DNA from 4 places in the Streptomyces sp. NPDC087428 genome. Region 4 is predicted to be linked to each of the others. Evidence: riboswitches for the same ligand, from Rfam matches in the RefSeq annotation. Region 4 holds a riboswitch; each other region holds the start of a gene.

Region 1 (4,193 bases), on a different contig from region 4:
ATCTTGTCGTGGCCGGGCGCATTCTCATATGCGGGGGGCACGGGCAGCGGAGGGGACTTCCCACACTCTACCGCGTTCAACCATGCAGAATTGCCCCCTCCGCTTCTGTCGCAGAGAGGGCAATTCCGGTGACGCGTGGAGCGGGACCGCTCGGGTCCCGGGGGTCAGCAGCCGCCGGCGACGGCCGGGATGATCGAGACACCCGCGCCGTCAGGGGTGACCGCTTCCAGGCCGCCCTCGAAGCGCACGTCGTCGTCGTTGACGTACACGTTCACGAAGCGGCGGAGCTTGCCCTGGTCGTCCAGGACGCGGGCGGCGATGCCCGGGTGGTTCTTCTCCAGGGACTCGATGACCTGGGAGAGGGTCGCGCCCTCGGCCGGGACCTCGGCCTGGCCGCCCGTGTAGGTGCGGAGGATGGTGGGGATACGGACCTTGACGCTCATGGTGGGTGCCCTTCCTGGAGTCTCGGGTGGGGTCAGCCGGCGGTGCCGAGGCCCGCGGCGCGGAAGGCGTCCAGGCTCGGCCTGATCGTCGCCGTCGCCTGCGAGGTGGCGGCCACGGCGTCCAGCGTCTTGAGGCCGTCGCCGGTGTTCAGGACGACGGTGGTGAGCGACGGGTCGAGGAGGCCTGCCTCGATCAGCTTCTTCGTCACGCCGACCGTCACCCCGCCAGCGGTCTCGGCGAAGATGCCCTCGGTGCGCGCCAGCAGCTTGATCGCGTCGACGACCTGCTCGTCGTTGACATCCTCGACGGCGCCGCCGGTACGGCGGGCGATGTCCAGGACGTACGGGCCGTCGGCCGGGTTGCCGATCGCCAGGGACTTGGCGATCGTGTTCGGCTTCTGCGGCCGCACGACGTCGTGACCGGCCTTGAAGGCGGTGGAGACCGGGGAACAGCCCTCGGCCTGGGCACCGAAGATCCGGTACGGCTTGTCCTCGACCAGACCGAGCTTGATCAGCTCCTGGAGACCCTTGTCGATCTTCGTGAGCTGCGAGCCGGACGCGATCGGGATGACGATCTGGTCGGGCAGCCGCCAGCCGAGCTGCTCGCAGATCTCGTACGCGAGCGTCTTGGAACCCTCGCCGTAGTACGGCCGGAGGTTGACGTTGACGAAGCCCCAGCCCTCGCCGAGCGGGTCGCCGATGAGCTCCGAGCAGAAGCGGTTGACGTCGTCGTAGTTGCCCTCGATGCCGACCAGCTCACCGCCGTACACCGCGGCCATGACGACCTTGCCCTGCTCCAGGTCGTGCGGGATGAACACGCAGGACCGCAGACCGGCGCGGGCCGCGGCGGCGCCCACCGCACCGGCGAGGTTGCCGGTGGAGGAGCAGGAGAGCGTGGTGAAACCGAAGGCGCGGGCGGCCTCGACGGCGATCGCGACGACGCGGTCCTTGAAGGAGTGCGTCGGGTTGCCGGAGTCGTCCTTGACGTACAGACCGCCGGTGACGCCCAGCTCACGGGCGAGGTTGTCGGCCTTGACCAGCTTGGTGAAGCCGGGGTTGAGGTTGGGCTTGTCCGCGACATCGGAGGGGACCGGCAGCAGCGGCGCGTAGCGCCAGATGTTGTCGGGGCCGGCCTCGATGCGCTTCTTCAGCTCGTCCGGGGAGCCGCTCGGCAGGTCGTACGCCACTTCGAGCGGCCCGAAACAGGTCGCACAGGCGAAAAGGGGGCCGAGCTCGAATCGCTCTCCGCACTCGCGGCAGGAAAGCGCCGCGGCGGGACCAAGATCCACAGAAGACTCGGTGTTTGCTGCAACAGTCTGCACAGCCATGATGGCGAGGCCCTTTCTCCTCATCTTCCTCGTGACGCATTTCGCCACAAGACGGAATTGGCACCTTCCCCACCTGACCTCGCGGTCGGCTGGATGGTTGCCGGGACTTCAACGGGCCGTTCCCTCTGTCCCTCTGGATGAGCGCTGTGGCACTGGACCATGGATCCAGGCGTTTATCAGCGGATGGACCCCGGCATGCCACGGCCATCTGCGTTGTTCAAGACTGTAACCGAAGCACTGGACTGTTGAGATAGTCGTCCGAACCGCGAGATGGATCACATACAGGGAGTATCGACCGTGCTGGAAGAGGTCGAAGGCTGGCTGACCAGGCGTTCCTGGTCCTCCGCCGACCGCCCGCTGGAGCAGCTCCTGGCCGCCAGGGACCGCGACCCGCGCCGCGGGAGCGTGAGTGTCGTCCTGCCCGCGCTCAACGAGGCGGCGACGGTCGGGGACATCGTCCGGGTGATCCGGCGCGAGCTCATGGAGAAGGTCCGGCTGGTCGACGAACTCGTGGTGATCGACTCCGGCTCCACGGACGCCACCGCCGAGATCGCCCGCAGGGCCGGCGCCCGGGTGATCCACCGGGACGCGATCCTGCCGCGGGTCCCGGCCGTCCCCGGCAAGGGAGAGGTGCTCTGGCGGTCACTCCTGGTGACCGGCGGTGACATCGTCTGCTTCATCGACGCGGACCTCAAGGACTTCTCCGCCGACTTCGTCTCCGGCATCGTCGGCCCGCTGCTGACCGACCCCTCGATGCAGTTCGTCAAGGCGATGTACGACCGCCCCCTCGGGGACACCGCAGGCCAGGGCGGGCGGGTCACCGAGCTGGTGGCGCGGCCGCTGCTCAATCTGCACTGGCCGCGGCTGGCCGGCTTCGTCCAGCCGCTGGGCGGCGAGTACGCCGTGCGCCGCTCCCTGCTCGAACAGCTCCCGTTCCCGGTCGGTTACGGAGTGGAGCTGGGGCTGCTCGTCGACGCCCTGCACACCGTCGGCCTGGACGCGCTCGGCCAGGTGGACGTCGGCGTCAGGAAACACCGCCACCAGGACGGCCAGGCGCTCGGCCGGATGGCGGCGGCCATCTACCGGACCGCTCAGCTGCGGCTCTCCCGGGGGCACCTGGTCCGCCCCTCGCTGACCCAGTTCGAGCGCGGCGAACACGGTTTCGTCCCGCACACGTACCCGGTGGACACCGAGGAGCGGCCGCCGATGCGCGAGATCGAGGAGTACGTCTCACGCCGCGCGGCGTGACCGGGGCACGGCCGCACGCACGTTTGGACGGTTCGGGATCGGGCTAGATTCCGCAGCATGGTCTCCGAGCACGCCCCTCAGCCCGCCGCCGCCCAGGTACTCGTCGCGTCCAACCGCGGTCCGGTCTCGTACGCGCTCCGCGAGGACGGCTCGCTCGACGCGAAACGGGGCGGGGGCGGGCTCGTCTCCGGGCTGAGCGCCGTGGACGACAAGATGTGGGTCTGCGCCGCACTCGGTGACGGCGACCGCGAGGCGGTGCGCCGCGGGGTCGGCGAGCCGGGCGTACGGATGCTCGACATCGACGCGGACGTGCACGCCGACGCGTACAACGGGATCGCGAACTCGGTGCTCTGGTTCGTCCACCACCTGCTCTACCAGACCCCCGTGGAACCCGTCTTCGACGCGGAGTTCCGCCGGCGGTGGGCCTCCTTCGAGACCTACAACCGGGCCTTCGCCCAGGCGCTCGCCGAGGAGGCGGGCGAGGGCGCGGCGGTCCTGGTGCAGGACTACCACCTGGTGCTGGTGCCCGGGATGCTCCGCGAGCTCCGCCCCGACCTGCGGATCGGCCACTTCTCGCACACCCCGTGGGCGCCCGTCGACTACTTCCGGATGCTGCCCGACGACATCTCCGAGCAGGTGCTGCGCGGCATCCTCGGCGCCGACCGGGCCGCCTTCCTGACCCGCCGCTGGGCGGACGCCTTCATCGGCTGCTGCACGGAGATCCTGGGCGGCACCGGCCGCACCCGCATCGGCGTGCACGGGCTCGGCGCCGACGCGGACTTCCTGCGCCGCCGCGCGCACGAGGCGGACGTGGACGAGCGGATGGCGGCGCTGCGCGAGCAGGTGGGCCCCGGCCGGAAGACGATCGTGCGGGTGGACCGTACGGAGCTGTCCAAGAACATCGTCCGCGGGATGCTCGCCTACCGCGCCCTGCTCGACGAGCGGCCCGAGTGGCACGGCCGGGTCGTCCACATCGCGTTCGCCTACCCCTCGCGGCAGGACCTCGCGGTGTACCGGGAGTACACGGCCGAGGTGCAGCGCGTCGCCGACGCCGTCAACGCGGCGCACGGCACGGCGGACTGGACCCCGGTCGTGCTCCACGTCAAGGACGACTTCGCGCGCTCGCTCGCGGCGTACCGGCTGGCCGACGTGGCGCTCGTCAACCCCATCCGGG
Region 2 (4,193 bases), on a different contig from region 4:
CGACCTCGCGATGATGGCGGGTGTCTCCACCGTCTGCGAGGAGTGCGAGGGCAAGCGGTTCCAGGCCTCGGTGCTCGAATACCACCTCGGCGGCCGCGACATCAGCGAGGTGCTCGCCATGTCGGTGACGGAGGCCGAGGAGTTCTTCGGCGACGGCGAGGCGCGCACACCGGCCGCGCACCGCGTCCTGGGCCGGCTCGCCGACGTCGGGCTCGGCTACCTCAGCCTCGGCCAGCCGCTCACCACGCTCTCCGGCGGTGAGCGGCAACGGCTCAAGCTGGCCACGCACATGGGTGAGAAGGGTGGCATCCTCGTCCTCGACGAGCCGACCACCGGCCTTCACCTCGCCGACGTCGAGCAACTGCTCGGCCTGCTCGACCGGCTCGTGGACTCCGGTAAGTCGGTCATCGTGATCGAGCACCACCAGGCGGTCATGGCGCACGCCGACTGGATCGTCGACCTCGGCCCCGGCGCCGGCCACGACGGCGGCAGGCTCGTCTTCGAGGGCACCCCCGCCGACCTCGTGGCCGACCGCTCCACCCTCACCGGCGAGCACCTCGCGGCCTACGTCGGCGCCTGAGGGAGCCGTTGAACAAGAAGTCGACCTGAACGCTGTGTTGAACGAGGTGTGCACCGGGGCCTTCACCGGCCCCGGTGCCCCCGACTACGCGAGCCGGGGGCCGTCGTCCTGCTCCGGCACGTCGGGGAAGGCGGCGTTGTCGCGGAGGCGGCTCACGTACTCCTGGAGCCGAGGGCGGTCGTCGAGTGAGGCCGGGCCGAGACGGACGAGCGCCACCCACAGGTCCACATCCGCGGCCGTCAGCTCCGCGCCCAGTGCGTAAGGCCGCAGGGCGAGAGGGTGATCCAGCAGGTCCAGCGTTGCCGATCGCTCGGCGGGCCCGGCATCCGGGGTGACGTCGCAGTCCAGCAGGTCACGGAGGGCGTCGATGTCCCCGATGAGGCCCGGCGGGCGCAGAGCGGAGGGGCGGGCCTCGTCATGGCCGGACAGCAGGCCCGCGAGGTCGCGCAGGATGTCGGGGGTGTGGTTGCTGACGATCCGTCCGCTCCACCGGTCGCACAGCGCGGGCGCCGTCAGCGGTCCGTCGTAGTGGTGCACCGTCGCCTCGTACGCGCTGCGCAGCGAGGCGAACGCGCCGGGTGTCTCGGTGGGGCTTCCCAGGATCGTGGTGGCGACCGAGTCCTTGAGGCCGAGCAGGCCGAGAGTGATCGAGATGCGGAGCGAGCGCGGACAACTCGCCGACAGGAACAGCTCGTAGCGGTGCGGTGCCGGGTAGAAGCCGCCGGCCAGCCCGACGCCGATCCGGCTGTGGATACGGGAGGGCTGCACGGCAGCCGGGGGACGAGGGTGCGTGGCGCACGGAGCAGGCCCCGGGGAAACCGGGCCGCACGCAATCGAGTTCCCTGTGCCGGAACCCCGCGAACCGGAACCGCGTGAACTGGAACTGCGCGAAACTGTCTCGGGCATGACTCTCCTATGGGAATCCCGGTGGGAATCCCTGCGGGAACGAGGAAGCCACCGCCGCCTTGTGGGCACCAGCGGCCGGATGTGGAACGACTGCGCTCTCGTACCGGTCCGGATGGACCGAGCGGTCCGGTACGCGTCCGGATCTGTCCCGGGCTAGTAAGCGCTGGAGACACGCAGCAGATCGATGTGCAGGCGCCTCGTCAAGCCGTTCCTGGACAATTCCCACCGGTCCCGACTTCGGGGCTCGCGAGACGCGAGACCACGCTTGCCCCGCCACGCCGGCGGGACCCGGTCGTCACCCGGGGCACCCCGTCGCGGTGGAAGGGTTGCCTGCCAGCGGGCCGGGGCCGATAACCGCCTGAGCAGGAGAATCCCGCACCGGAGGCGCTGACAATCGTGACCGTCCATGTCAGTTTCGGTGCGTCACGTGACGCCGTCAAGAAGGCCGCACGGGCCGTCTCGCCTGGTGGTCACCGGCGTTGACATTCGTTTCCGGCCGTGCCTAACTTGCGGCGCGGAACGGTCATGAGCGTCAGCGGAAATCCCTGGTGCGCCGGCCGGCAACCCTCGTACGCGGTGGGGTGCCCAGGTTCGGACCGGACCGGATGACGTTCGGCGGACGTGTAGGCCCCAAGGGGCGGAATGGTGACGGTGAGAGCGATGCACGCAGCTGAGGGGATGGCTGCCTGGCGGTCCCGCGGCCGCGCCCTGCTGCTCTGCGCGGACCGCTCCGTCGACCTTCAGCGCGTCAACAGCGCGCTGTGTACCGCCGCTTCACGCATTCTCTGTCAAGCCTGACGGCATCCCCGGCCTCGCTCTTCCAGGCCTCTTGCCTTCCGGGCCTCTGCTCTCCGCGTTCTTGACGTCCACCGCTGTCGCGGTGCGCCCTCTCCCCGCCCGGCCCCCGTCCCGTGCCGTGTGCCGCGTCCCGCCGATTCGTCCCCGATCGGCGCGGCGTCGCCGCCGTCCGCGGTCCGGACTGTCCGAATCCGCTGGAGCCCTCCGTGAGTGAATCCCCTGGCATCGCTGTGTCCTCCGGATCAGCGCCGCCCGCCGAGGCGGCCCCCCGCCTCCACCCGCCCGCCGCGCCGAAGCCCCTGGCGGCACAGCGGGTCCTTCCCCTGCTGCGCCCCGGCCGCTGGATCATCACAGCCGTCGTCCTCGTGCTGGTCGCCCAGATCATCCACGGCCTGGTGACCAATCCCTTCTACCAGTGGGACCGGTTCTCGTACTGGTTCCTGCGTCCCACGATCCTCGACGGCCTGCTCATCACTCTCGAAGTCACCGTGTACAGCGCCGCTTTGGGTCTGCTCGGCGGCGTGCTTCTGGCGCTGGCCAGGCTCTCCCCGAGCCCCGTGCTGCGTGCGGTCAGCTGGGGCTACACCTGGCTGTTCCGATCGGTGCCGCTGATCGTGGTCCTGCTGTTCCTCTACAACTTCAGCGCGCTCTACCGGACGCTGAGCATCGGAGTGCCGTTCGGCCCGGCGTTCTTCACCTTCGACGAGTCCCGCCTCGCCACCGACATGGCCGTCGCCGTCATCGGCCTGAGCCTCAATGAGGCGGCGTACGCCTCCGAAGTGGTCCGCGGCGGCATCCTCTCCGTCGACCAGGGCCAGCACGAGGCGGCCTCGGCCCTCGGACTCCCGAGGCGCTACCAGTTCGCGAAGATCGTGTTCCCGCAGGCCCTGCGCTCCATCACCCCGAACTACGTCAACCAGCTGATCGGGCTGATCAAGGGCACCTCGCTGGTCTTCTACGTCTCGCTGCTCGACCTGTTCGGCTCCGTGCAGAGCATGGGCAGCAGTTACCCCGGCGACATCGTGCCGCTGCTGCTGGTGGCCACCGTCTGGTACCTGATTCTCACCAGCGTCGTGTCCGTCATCCAGTTCTACGTCGAGCGGTACTACTCGCGGGGCGCGCTGCGCACCCTGCCGCTGACCCCGTTGCAGAAGCTGCGGACCGGCCTCGGTGATCTGCGGGCCCGGGTCCGGAAGGAGACGGCGATATGAGCGCCGAGACGACCGGGAATACCGGGACGGCCGAGAAGGCGGCGGCCGGTACGGCTGGGACGGAGGAGACCGGCGGAGTGCTCGCGGTACGCCCCGCCGCGGTCGAGGTGCACGATGTGCACAAGTGGTACGGAACCCAACGCGTTCTGGAAGGTGTGGCGTTGACGGTGCGCCCCGGCGAGGTCACGGTCGTCCTCGGACCGTCCGGGTCCGGCAAATCCACGCTCCTGCGGGTGATCAACCACCTGGAGAAGCCCGAGATCGGCCATGTCAGCCTGAACGGTGAGCTGATCGGCGTACGCAGACACCGCGGTCGCCTCAAGGAGCTGAGCGAGCGGGCCATCCTGGCGCAGCGCAGCCAGATCGGCTTCGTCTTCCAGAACTTCAATCTCTTCCCGCACCTGACCGTGCTGGACAACGTGGCCGCGGCTCCGGTGGCGACCGGAAAGCTGACCAGGCCGGAGGCGAGGGAACTGGCCCGCGGCCTCCTCGCCCGGGTGGGTCTCGCGGACCGGACCGCCGCCTACCCCCGGCAGTTGTCCGGTGGGCAGCAGCAGCGCGTGGCCATAGCCCGCGCCCTCGCCCTGCGGCCCGGCGTCATCCTCTTCGACGAGCCGACCTCCGCGCTCGACCCCGAGCTGGTCGGCGAGGTGCTGGCCGTGATCAAGGACCTGGCCGGCAGCGGAACCACCCTCCTG
Region 3 (4,193 bases), on a different contig from region 4:
CGCAACGCGCCGACGCGCACCGCCTTCGGCGTCGCGTGGATCACGTGGTACTTCGTACTGCTGGTCGGTGGTGGCAACGACCTCTGGGCCACGCACTTCCATCTGTCGATCAACTCGATCACCTGGTTCGTGCGGATCGCGTTCTTCGTCGCTCCCGTCCTGGCGTTCATCGCCACCAAGCGGATCTGCCTCGGCCTTCAGCGCCGGGACAAGGAGAAGGTGCTGCACGGGCGCGAGTCCGGGCTCATCAAGCGCCTGCCGCACGGTGAGTTCGTCGAGGTCCACGAGCCGCTGTCGCAGGGTCAGCTGCACACCCTCACCGCGCACGAGCAGTACACGCCGGTCGAGATCGGCCCGCTGGTCGACGAGAACGGCGTCAAGCGCAAGGTGTCGCCGGTGGAGAAGCTGCGGGCCAGGCTCAGCAAGGGCTACTACGGCGAGAACAACCAGATCGTCAAGCCTTCCGCCGAGGAGTACAAGGAGATCACCGACGGCCACGGCCACCACTGATCACCTGAACTGATCGCCACAGCAGGAGCCCCGCCCATCCATACGATGGACGGGGCTCTTCGCTGTCCCCGGCGCTCGATAGGGTGGTCACATCCCCTTATCGGCTGTGGACCCCAGGAGCGGACCATGAACGTTGTGACCCCGGTCGGCGGCGACAGCGTGGCGGCTCGTTCCTGGCCCGGCGTGCTGACCCCGCTGCTGCGCGGCGAGGACCTGAGCGCCGACGACACCGCGTGGGCGATGGACCGCATCATGAGCGGTGAGGCGACCGACGTGCAGATCGCCGGCTTCGCGGTCGCCCTGCGCGCCAAGGGCGAGACCGTCACGGAGGTCACCGGTCTGGTCCGTGCGATGTACGAGCACGCCACCACCATCCACGTGCCCGGCCGTACGGTCGACATCGTCGGCACCGGCGGCGACATGGCCAAGACGGTCAACATCTCCACCATGTCCGCGATCGTGGTGGCGGGGGCCGGGGCCAAGGTCGTCAAGCACGGCAACCGCGCCTCCTCCTCGGCCAGCGGCTCCTCCGATGTCCTGGGCAAGCTCGGCGTCAACCTGGATCTGTCGCCGCAGCGCGTGGTCGAGGTGGCCGAGGAAGCGGGCATCACCTTCTGCTTCGCGGTGAAGTTCCACCCCGCCCTGCGGTACGCGGCGAAGGCACGGTCGGAGCTGGGCGCCCCGACCACCTTCAACATCCTCGGTCCGCTCACCAATCCGGCCCAGGTCCGCTCCCAGGCCATCGGCGTCGCCGACCTGCGGATGGCGCCCATCGTCGCGGGCGTGCTCGCCGAACGCGGCAACTCCGCGCTGGTCTTCCGCGGCGACGACGGCCTGGACGAGCTGACCACCACCGCGACCTCCCGGGTCTGGGTGGCCCGGGACGGCGTCGTGCGCGAGCAGGCCTTCGACCCGCGCGACGTCGGCCTGGAACTGGTGCCGGTGGAAGCGCTGCGCGGCGCCGACGCCTCGTACAACGCCGATGTGGCCCGCCGCCTGCTGGCCGGTGAGAAGGGCCCGGTACGGGACGCCGTCCTGCTCAACTCGGCGGCGGCCCTGGTCGCGCTGGACCAGGGGGAGGGCACGCTCACCGAGCAGCTCGCCGCCGGTATCGCGAAGGCCGCCGAGTCCATCGACTCCGGGTCCGCCGGCCGGGTGCTGGAGAGATGGGTCAGGGCGAGCAACGCCTGACCGTGCGGAAGGTGAGGCAGGGCGCAGTCCAGATCATGGACTGCGCCTTGCGCGTTCCGGTACGTATGGCAAGATGCTGGGCAGGTCATGAGTGACAGCGACTACGGCCCCGGCCCGCTGTCCGGCAACCCTCCGTCCGTGGCGGGGTGCCCCGGGTGAAGACCAGGCCGTAGGCAGCGAGGTCTGCGGCAAGCGCGGACCCCTCGACGTCGTAGACGTCCACCCGTGGGGTCCTGGTCCTCAGGGAGCCTCTGTGAGCAAGCGAATGCGATAGGGCTTTTCGGCCCTCCTCCGCACACCCTCTTTTCTTCCCTCCGTGCTGCCGCGTACCCGCAGGCACGCGGAATTCGCCTGCCTGTTACGGGAGTCCGTCATGTCTGTCTTCACCGCTGCCGCCGACCAGTCCATTTGTACCCCTCTGCCGGTTCTGGGCAAGGATGTGACGGTTCCGCTGGTGACCGGCGGTGAGGTCGTCTACGCCGCCCTCGACTACGCCGCCAGCGCCCCGGCCCTGCAACGGGTGTGGGACGACGTCGCCGCGTACGCGCCGTACTACGGCAGCGTCCACCGCGGCGCCGGCTACCTCTCGCAGCTCTCCACGGACCTCTTCGAGTCCAGCCGCGTCACCGTCGCGGAGTTCCTCGGCTGCCGCGCCGACGACCAGGTGATCTTCACCCGGTCGACCACGGACTCGCTCAACCTGCTGGCCGCCGCGGTCCCCGCCGACTGCCAGGTGTTCGTCTTCGAGACCGAGCACCACGCGTCCCTGCTGCCCTGGCGCGACGCCCGGGTGACCTACCTGAACGCCCCGCGCACCCCCGCCCAGGCCGTCGCCACGCTGGAGCGGGCCCTCGCGGACCGTGACCCCTACGGCCCCGCGCTGGTCTGCGTCACCGGCGCCTCCAACGTCACCGGTGAGCTGTGGCCGGTCAAGGAGCTCGCCGCCGCCGCGCACGCCCACGGCGCGCGGATCGTGCTGGACGCCGCGCAACTGGCCCCGCACCACCCCGTCGACATCACCGAGCTGGACGTGGACTGGGTCGCCTTCTCCGGACACAAGCTGTACGCGCCGTTCGGCTCCGGCGTCCTGGCCGGCCGCTCCGACTGGCTGCGCGACGCCGCGCCCTACCTGGCCGGCGGCGGCGCCTCCCGCAAGGTCGCCCGGCGCGCCGACGGCGCAGTGGACGTCGAGTGGCACACCACCGCCGCCCGCCACGAGGCCGGTTCCCCCAACGTCATCGGCGTCTACTCCATCGCCTCCGCCTGCAAGGCGCTCACCGAGGCCGGATTCGACGGCCTGGTCGCCCGGGAGCAGCGGCTCGTCACCGCGGTCCGCGCCGGCCTCGCCGAGGTCCCCGAGGTCAAGGTGCTCTCGCTGTTCGGCGACGACGCCCCGCGGGTCGGCGTCATCTCCTTCGTGGTGGAGGGCTGGAACAGCTCGCACTTCGCCGCGGCGCTCTCCGCCGAGTACGGCATCGGGGTGCGCGACGGGCTGTTCTGCGCCCACCCGCTGGTGCGCACCCTGCTCGGCAGCGACCCGCAGGACATCGGTGAGTGCGGTGCGCCGGAGGCCGAGCCGGGCGAGAGGTCGCTCAACGCGATCCGGGTCAGCTTCGGTGCCGGTACGCCGGACGAGCACATCGAGCGCTTCGTGCGGGCGGTCAAGGAGCTGGTGAGCGAGGGCGCCCAGTGGAAGTACCGCACCGAGGACGGCCGTTGCGTCCCGGACCGGGGTACCGCCCAGCTCTGAGGGTCGTGAAACACGTTCGGCCGGGTACGGACAGCTGTCCGTACCCGGCCGAACGGATGTACCTATGCGTCCAGACCGATGGCGAAGGCCGCCTCCAGGTCGTGCTGCGAGTACGTACGGAACGCCACGTGGGTGTCGGTCCCCTCGACGCCGGGGATCTTGCTGATCCGGCCGGGGATGACGTCGGCCAGATCGTCGTGCTTGGCCACCCGGACCATGGCGATCAGGTCGTAGGTACCGGTGACCGAGAAGACCTCGCTGACGCTGTCCAGCGCCGCGACGGCCTCGGCGATCTCGGGGATCCGGTCCACGCTGGTTTTGATGAGCACGATCGCGGTGATCACGGCTGGCTTTCTCCCTCGGTGGCCGTGGCTGGAGATCTCACTCTAGGGCCTCGTGTCCTGGCCCCACGCCGATAGCGCCCCCAGGCGTAGAGGAAGCCGATGGCGAAGCCGACCACATGGGAGAGATAGGCCACGCCGGGGCCGCTGCCCGCGCCCTCTGCGGCCAGCCACTGCAGCACGAACCAGAAGATCAGCACGATCCAGGCGGGGAAGCGCAGCGGCAGGAAGAGCAGGAACGGGAACACGCTGGTGACCCGGGCCCGGGGGAAGAGATAGAGGAAGGCGCCCAGCACCGCCGAGATCGCCCCCGACGCGCCGACGAGTGTCTGGTCGGACGTGGCGTGCGCGGCCGCGTAGGCGAGCAGGGCGAGGTAGCCGCAGCCGAGGTAGAAGAACGC
Region 4 (4,193 bases):
ACGTCAAGAACGGTGACGGGCTCCTCGACGACCTCAAGGCCGATGTCCGGGCCGGGACGCTTCCCCGGATCTCGTGGATCGTCTCGCCCGAGGCCTACAGCGAACACCCCAACTGGCCCGCCAATTACGGCGCCTGGTACATCTCGCAGGTGCTGGACGCGCTGACCGCCAACCCCGAGGTGTGGGGCCGGACCGCCCTCTTCGTCACCTACGACGAGAACGACGGATTCTTCGACCACGTCGTGCCGCCGTTCGTCCCGTCCGGGGCCGCGCAGGGGCTCTCCACCGTGGACACCTCCGCCGACCACTTCCCCGGCGACCTCCGATACGCGGCCGGGCCCTACGGCCTCGGCCAGCGCGTGCCCATGACGGTCGTGTCCCCGTGGAGCACCGGCGGGTTCTCGTGTTCGGAGGTCTTCGACCACACCTCCGTCATCCGGTTCATGGAGGAGCGCTTCGGCGTCCACGAGCCCAACATCTCGCCCTGGCGGCGCGCCGTCTGCGGCGATCTGACCTCGGCCTTCGACTTCAGCCGTACCGACACCGCACCCGCCTCGCTGCCCTCCACGGACGGATACGCGCCGCCGGACAACGGCCGGCACCCCGACTACGTGCCGGTGCCGCCGGTCTCCGGCAGTGTGCCCAGGCAGGAGCCCGGCTCGCGGCCCACCCGGCCGCTGCGGTACGCGCCCCTCGTGGACGGGGCGGCCGACCCGGCCTCCGGGAAGTATCGGCTGACCTTCAGCGGCGGCGACGCGGCCGGGGCGCAGTTCCTGGTGACGTCGGCGAACCGCACCGACGGGCCCTGGACCTACACCACCGAGGCGGGCAAGACGCTCGCCGACAGCTGGAACACGGCCTACTCGAAGGGCGTGACCGACCTCACCGTGCACGGCCCGAACGGATTCCTGCGCGCCTTCCGGGGGCCAGGAAAGGCGGCAGGGCCGGAGGTGACCGCACGTCATGACCCGTCGAGCGGCGGGCTCGTACTGGCTTTGACTCATGCCGGTACGGGGACCGTCCAGTTGACCGTACGCAACGGGGACGCCTATGGCGGCGGGGCGCAGACCTTCGCGGTGCGTGCGGGTGCGACCGTGAAGCACACCGTTGACCTGCGCGGAAGCAAGCGCTGGTACGACATCACGGTGGTGTCGGACGCGGACGCCACGTTCCTTCGGCGGTTCGCCGGGCACGTCGAGACGGGCGAGGCCGGAACGAGCGACCCGGGCTTCGCCACCGGCTGAGCGAGCTGCCGTCTGCGTGGCGGGGGGGGGCAAGGGGGCGCGGGTCGGGTCCGGCCCGCGCCTGCGCCTCCCCTGACCATCCGTCGGCTGTGCGTGCACCGTCCGTCGGGGTGTGTCCCACGGGTGCGTTAGGGTTTTCGTCGGGTCATGAGTTCCAGCGCGCAGCCCCGGCTGGCTGGACGGCACCCCGCTCCGCTGCGGGTGCTCCGGGTGACGACCTGCCCCGTGCGCGAGGTACGGGGAACAGCGGACCGCGGTGCAGAGCGCTCGGGGTCCATCACCCCCGGAAGGCGGGACCCACCATGCTGCGTCATCTCACCGAGAACGGCTCCGTGCGGAGCGACGGCTGCGACCGGTACGCCGCAGGCCATCAGGTGCACTGGATCCATGCCAAGAAGTGCCGGCAGGAGCCCGGCCAGGCCGTCGAGATACTGCTGACCGCCAGTGACGTCCGGGACGACGGATGGGTCGTGCTGCGTGCCGCGTTCGACTACGCGGGCGCCCTTCCGGCGGTCTGGACGCACTCTCCGGACGCGCTGCGGGAGACACTCGCCGGTCACCGCGGACGCGTGTACTGGCTGTCCCGCTGGCACGCGCTGAAGCTGGTGGACGGAGACGACCCGGCCGCCTCGCTCGTCAACGTGGCCCTTGAGAGCGGGGAGTTGTGCGACGTCCAGGGTTCCGGGCGGTCGTAGTCCGGGTCCGGCCGGGCGCGTTTCGGCCCTGTCCGTTCTGTCTGTCCATGCGGGCGCACTCGGCCGCGCACCGGCTCGGGGTGGCCGGGGCGGTACCCGAAGATGTTGGTCAATTGTGCGGGGATATCTGCCAGTTGCTTCGCTCTGGCTGCACATTTGATCGCCGTTGACCGCCGTGGCATCACATAAAATCCTTATAGTGGGCGTGCGTTGATCGAACGATCGTGACGCGTGAAGCTTCCGCCACAGGAGTCAGGACGATGACGCGCCCATCCTCCGCACGGCCCGAGCCCGCCTCGCCCCCTCCGGAGTGCCCCGCACACGCGAGGCCCGGGGCCGTGCCGCTCAGCGGCCCCTCGTTCCAGACCGAGCCGCAGGCCGTCTACCGTGCCATGCGCCGTGATCACGGGCCGGTCGTCCCCGTGGAACTGCCGGGCGGGTTCCCCGCCTGGCTGGTCATCGGATACCGCGAACTCCATCAAGTCACCAGCGACGGCGAGCTGTTCCCGCGCGATGTCGGCCTGTGGAACCAGTGGGAGCACATCCCCGAGGACTGGCCGCTGCTGCCCATGGTCGGGCGGCCGCTGCCGTCCATCTACTTCAGCGCGGGGGACGAGCACCGGCGGCACGCCCGGATGGTCGGGCCCGCCCTCGAAGGGACCGATCCGTTCGAGATCCGCAACCACTGCGAGGAGCTGGCCGACCGGCTGGTCGACGCCGTGTGCAGCCGGGGCACCGCCGACCTCGTCGCCGACTTCTGCGAGCCCTTACCCGTGCTCGTCCTCGCCCGGCTGGTCGGGTTCCCCGACGACGAAGGCGCCGACATCGCGCAGGTGTTGAAGGACCTGGCCGACGGCGGTCCGGGGGCGCAGGAGGCCCATCTGCGTTTCGGGGAACACATGCGGCGGCTGGTCGCCGCCAAGCGGGCCGAGCCCAGGGATGACGTGACCTCCCGGATGCTCGCCTTCCCCGAGGCCTTCACCGACGAGGAGTACATGCTCGACCTGATGGCCATCACGGCCGCCGGGCACCTCACCACCGCCGACTGGATCAGTAACTCCCTGCGGCTGATGCTCACCGAGGACGAGTTCGCCGAATCGATGGCGGGCGGGCGGCGCAGCGTGGCCGAGGCCATGAACGCGGTGCTCTGGGAGGACGCGCCGACCCAGATCCTCGCCGGACGCTGGGCCGCCCGGGACACCCAGCTCGGCGGCCAGCGGATCAGGGCGGGGGACATGCTGCTGCTCGGGCTCGGCGCAGCCAACACCGATCCGCTGATCCGGCAGAGCCTGTCCGGCAACGGTGCCTCCGCCCAGGGTGGCAACGGCGCGCACCTCGCCTTCAGCCACGGCGAGTACCGGTGCCCCTTCCCCGCTCAGGAGATCGCGGAGACCATCGCGCGTACCGGCATCGAGGTGCTGCTCGACCGGCTGCCCGACCTTGAGCTGGGTGTCGCCGTCGCTGACCTCGTACGGCGGCCCTCCGCCTTCCTGCGCGGGACGACCTCGCTCCCCGTCCGGTTCACCCCCGTTCGTACGACAGGAGACCTCTCGTGACCTGCCCTCACGCCGCCGCGCACACAGCTGCCCCGGACCGCGGGACCGTCGTCATCGACCCCATGGTCCAGGACCTGGACGGTGAGACGGCGCGGCTGCGCGACGCCGGGCGGCTCGCCCGGATCGACCTGCTCGGCGTACCCGCCTGGACCATCACCCGGTATGCCGACGCACGTGAACTCCTCGTCGATCCGAGGCTGGTGAAGGACATCGACGCCTGGGAGCTGTGGCGGAGCGGCGAGGTGACGCATGCGTGGCCGCTCATCGGGATGATCGACGCCGGGCGGTCCATGTTCACCGTGGACGGCGCCGAGCACCGGCGGCTGCGGACCAAGACCTCCCAGGCGCTCACGCCCCGCCGGCTGGAGGCCATCAGGCCCGACATCGAGAAGTTCACCCGGGAGCTGTTGGACGCACTCGCCGACGGCGGCAGGGACGGGGCCGTCGTCGACCTCAAGTCGGTGTTCGCGCAGCCGCTGCCGATGCGGGTCGTCGGCATGCTGATGGGCGTGGACCCCGCCGAGAACGCCATGCTGACCAGGCAGTACAAGGCCTTCTTCTCGATGCTCACCCCGCAGGACGAACGGCTCGCCCTGCTCGCCGAGTTGGATGTCTTCTACTCGGGGCTCGTACGCGAGAAGACGGCACGCCCCACCGATGACCTGACCTCCGCGCTGATCCTCGCGGAGGAGGGCGGC

What was found. A riboswitch is a leader RNA that binds a small molecule or an ion and turns the genes downstream of it on or off. The one in region 4 is predicted to bind S-adenosylmethionine.
Region 1: another riboswitch for S-adenosylmethionine. It lies ahead of thrC (threonine synthase); the one in region 4 lies ahead of ACIO3R_RS13130 (hypothetical protein).
Region 2: another riboswitch for S-adenosylmethionine. It lies ahead of ACIO3R_RS10910 (putative leader peptide); the one in region 4 lies ahead of ACIO3R_RS13130 (hypothetical protein).
Region 3: another riboswitch for S-adenosylmethionine. It lies ahead of ACIO3R_RS05585 (aminotransferase class V-fold PLP-dependent enzyme); the one in region 4 lies ahead of ACIO3R_RS13130 (hypothetical protein).

Annotation. Positions count from the first base shown of each region.
Region 1 is NZ_JBIUXR010000007.1:196,941-201,133, reverse strand. Features, by position in the region: gene ACIO3R_RS16910 (MoaD/ThiS family protein) at 165-443, opposite strand; gene thrC (threonine synthase) at 476-1,771, opposite strand; SAM riboswitch class I at 1,789-1,915, opposite strand; gene ACIO3R_RS16900 (glucosyl-3-phosphoglycerate synthase) at 2,069-3,019, shown strand; gene ACIO3R_RS16895 (trehalose-6-phosphate synthase) at 3,077-4,193, shown strand, end outside.
Region 2 is NZ_JBIUXR010000004.1:309,105-313,297, reverse strand. Features, by position in the region: gene ACIO3R_RS10920 (ATP-binding cassette domain-containing protein) at 1-580, shown strand, start outside; gene ACIO3R_RS10915 (cell envelope biogenesis protein OmpA) at 665-1,348, opposite strand; gene ACIO3R_RS10910 (putative leader peptide) at 1,640-1,690, opposite strand; SAM riboswitch class IV at 1,743-1,888, opposite strand; SAM riboswitch class IV at 2,008-2,150, shown strand; gene ACIO3R_RS10905 (amino acid ABC transporter permease) at 2,491-3,495, shown strand; gene ACIO3R_RS10900 (amino acid ABC transporter ATP-binding protein) at 3,492-4,193, shown strand, end outside.
Region 3 is NZ_JBIUXR010000002.1:407,093-411,285, reverse strand. Features, by position in the region: gene ACIO3R_RS05595 (cytochrome bc complex cytochrome b subunit) at 1-510, shown strand, start outside; gene trpD (anthranilate phosphoribosyltransferase) at 637-1,701, shown strand; SAM riboswitch class IV at 1,785-1,902, shown strand; gene ACIO3R_RS05585 (aminotransferase class V-fold PLP-dependent enzyme) at 2,075-3,451, shown strand; gene ACIO3R_RS05580 (Lrp/AsnC family transcriptional regulator) at 3,514-3,795, opposite strand; gene ACIO3R_RS05575 (rhomboid family intramembrane serine protease) at 3,792-4,193, opposite strand, start outside.
Region 4 is NZ_JBIUXR010000005.1:338,521-342,713, reverse strand. Features, by position in the region: gene ACIO3R_RS13135 (phosphocholine-specific phospholipase C) at 1-1,244, shown strand, start outside; SAM riboswitch class IV at 1,388-1,497, shown strand; gene ACIO3R_RS13130 (hypothetical protein) at 1,547-1,939, shown strand; gene ACIO3R_RS13125 (cytochrome P450) at 2,200-3,495, shown strand; gene ACIO3R_RS13120 (cytochrome P450) at 3,492-4,193, shown strand, end outside.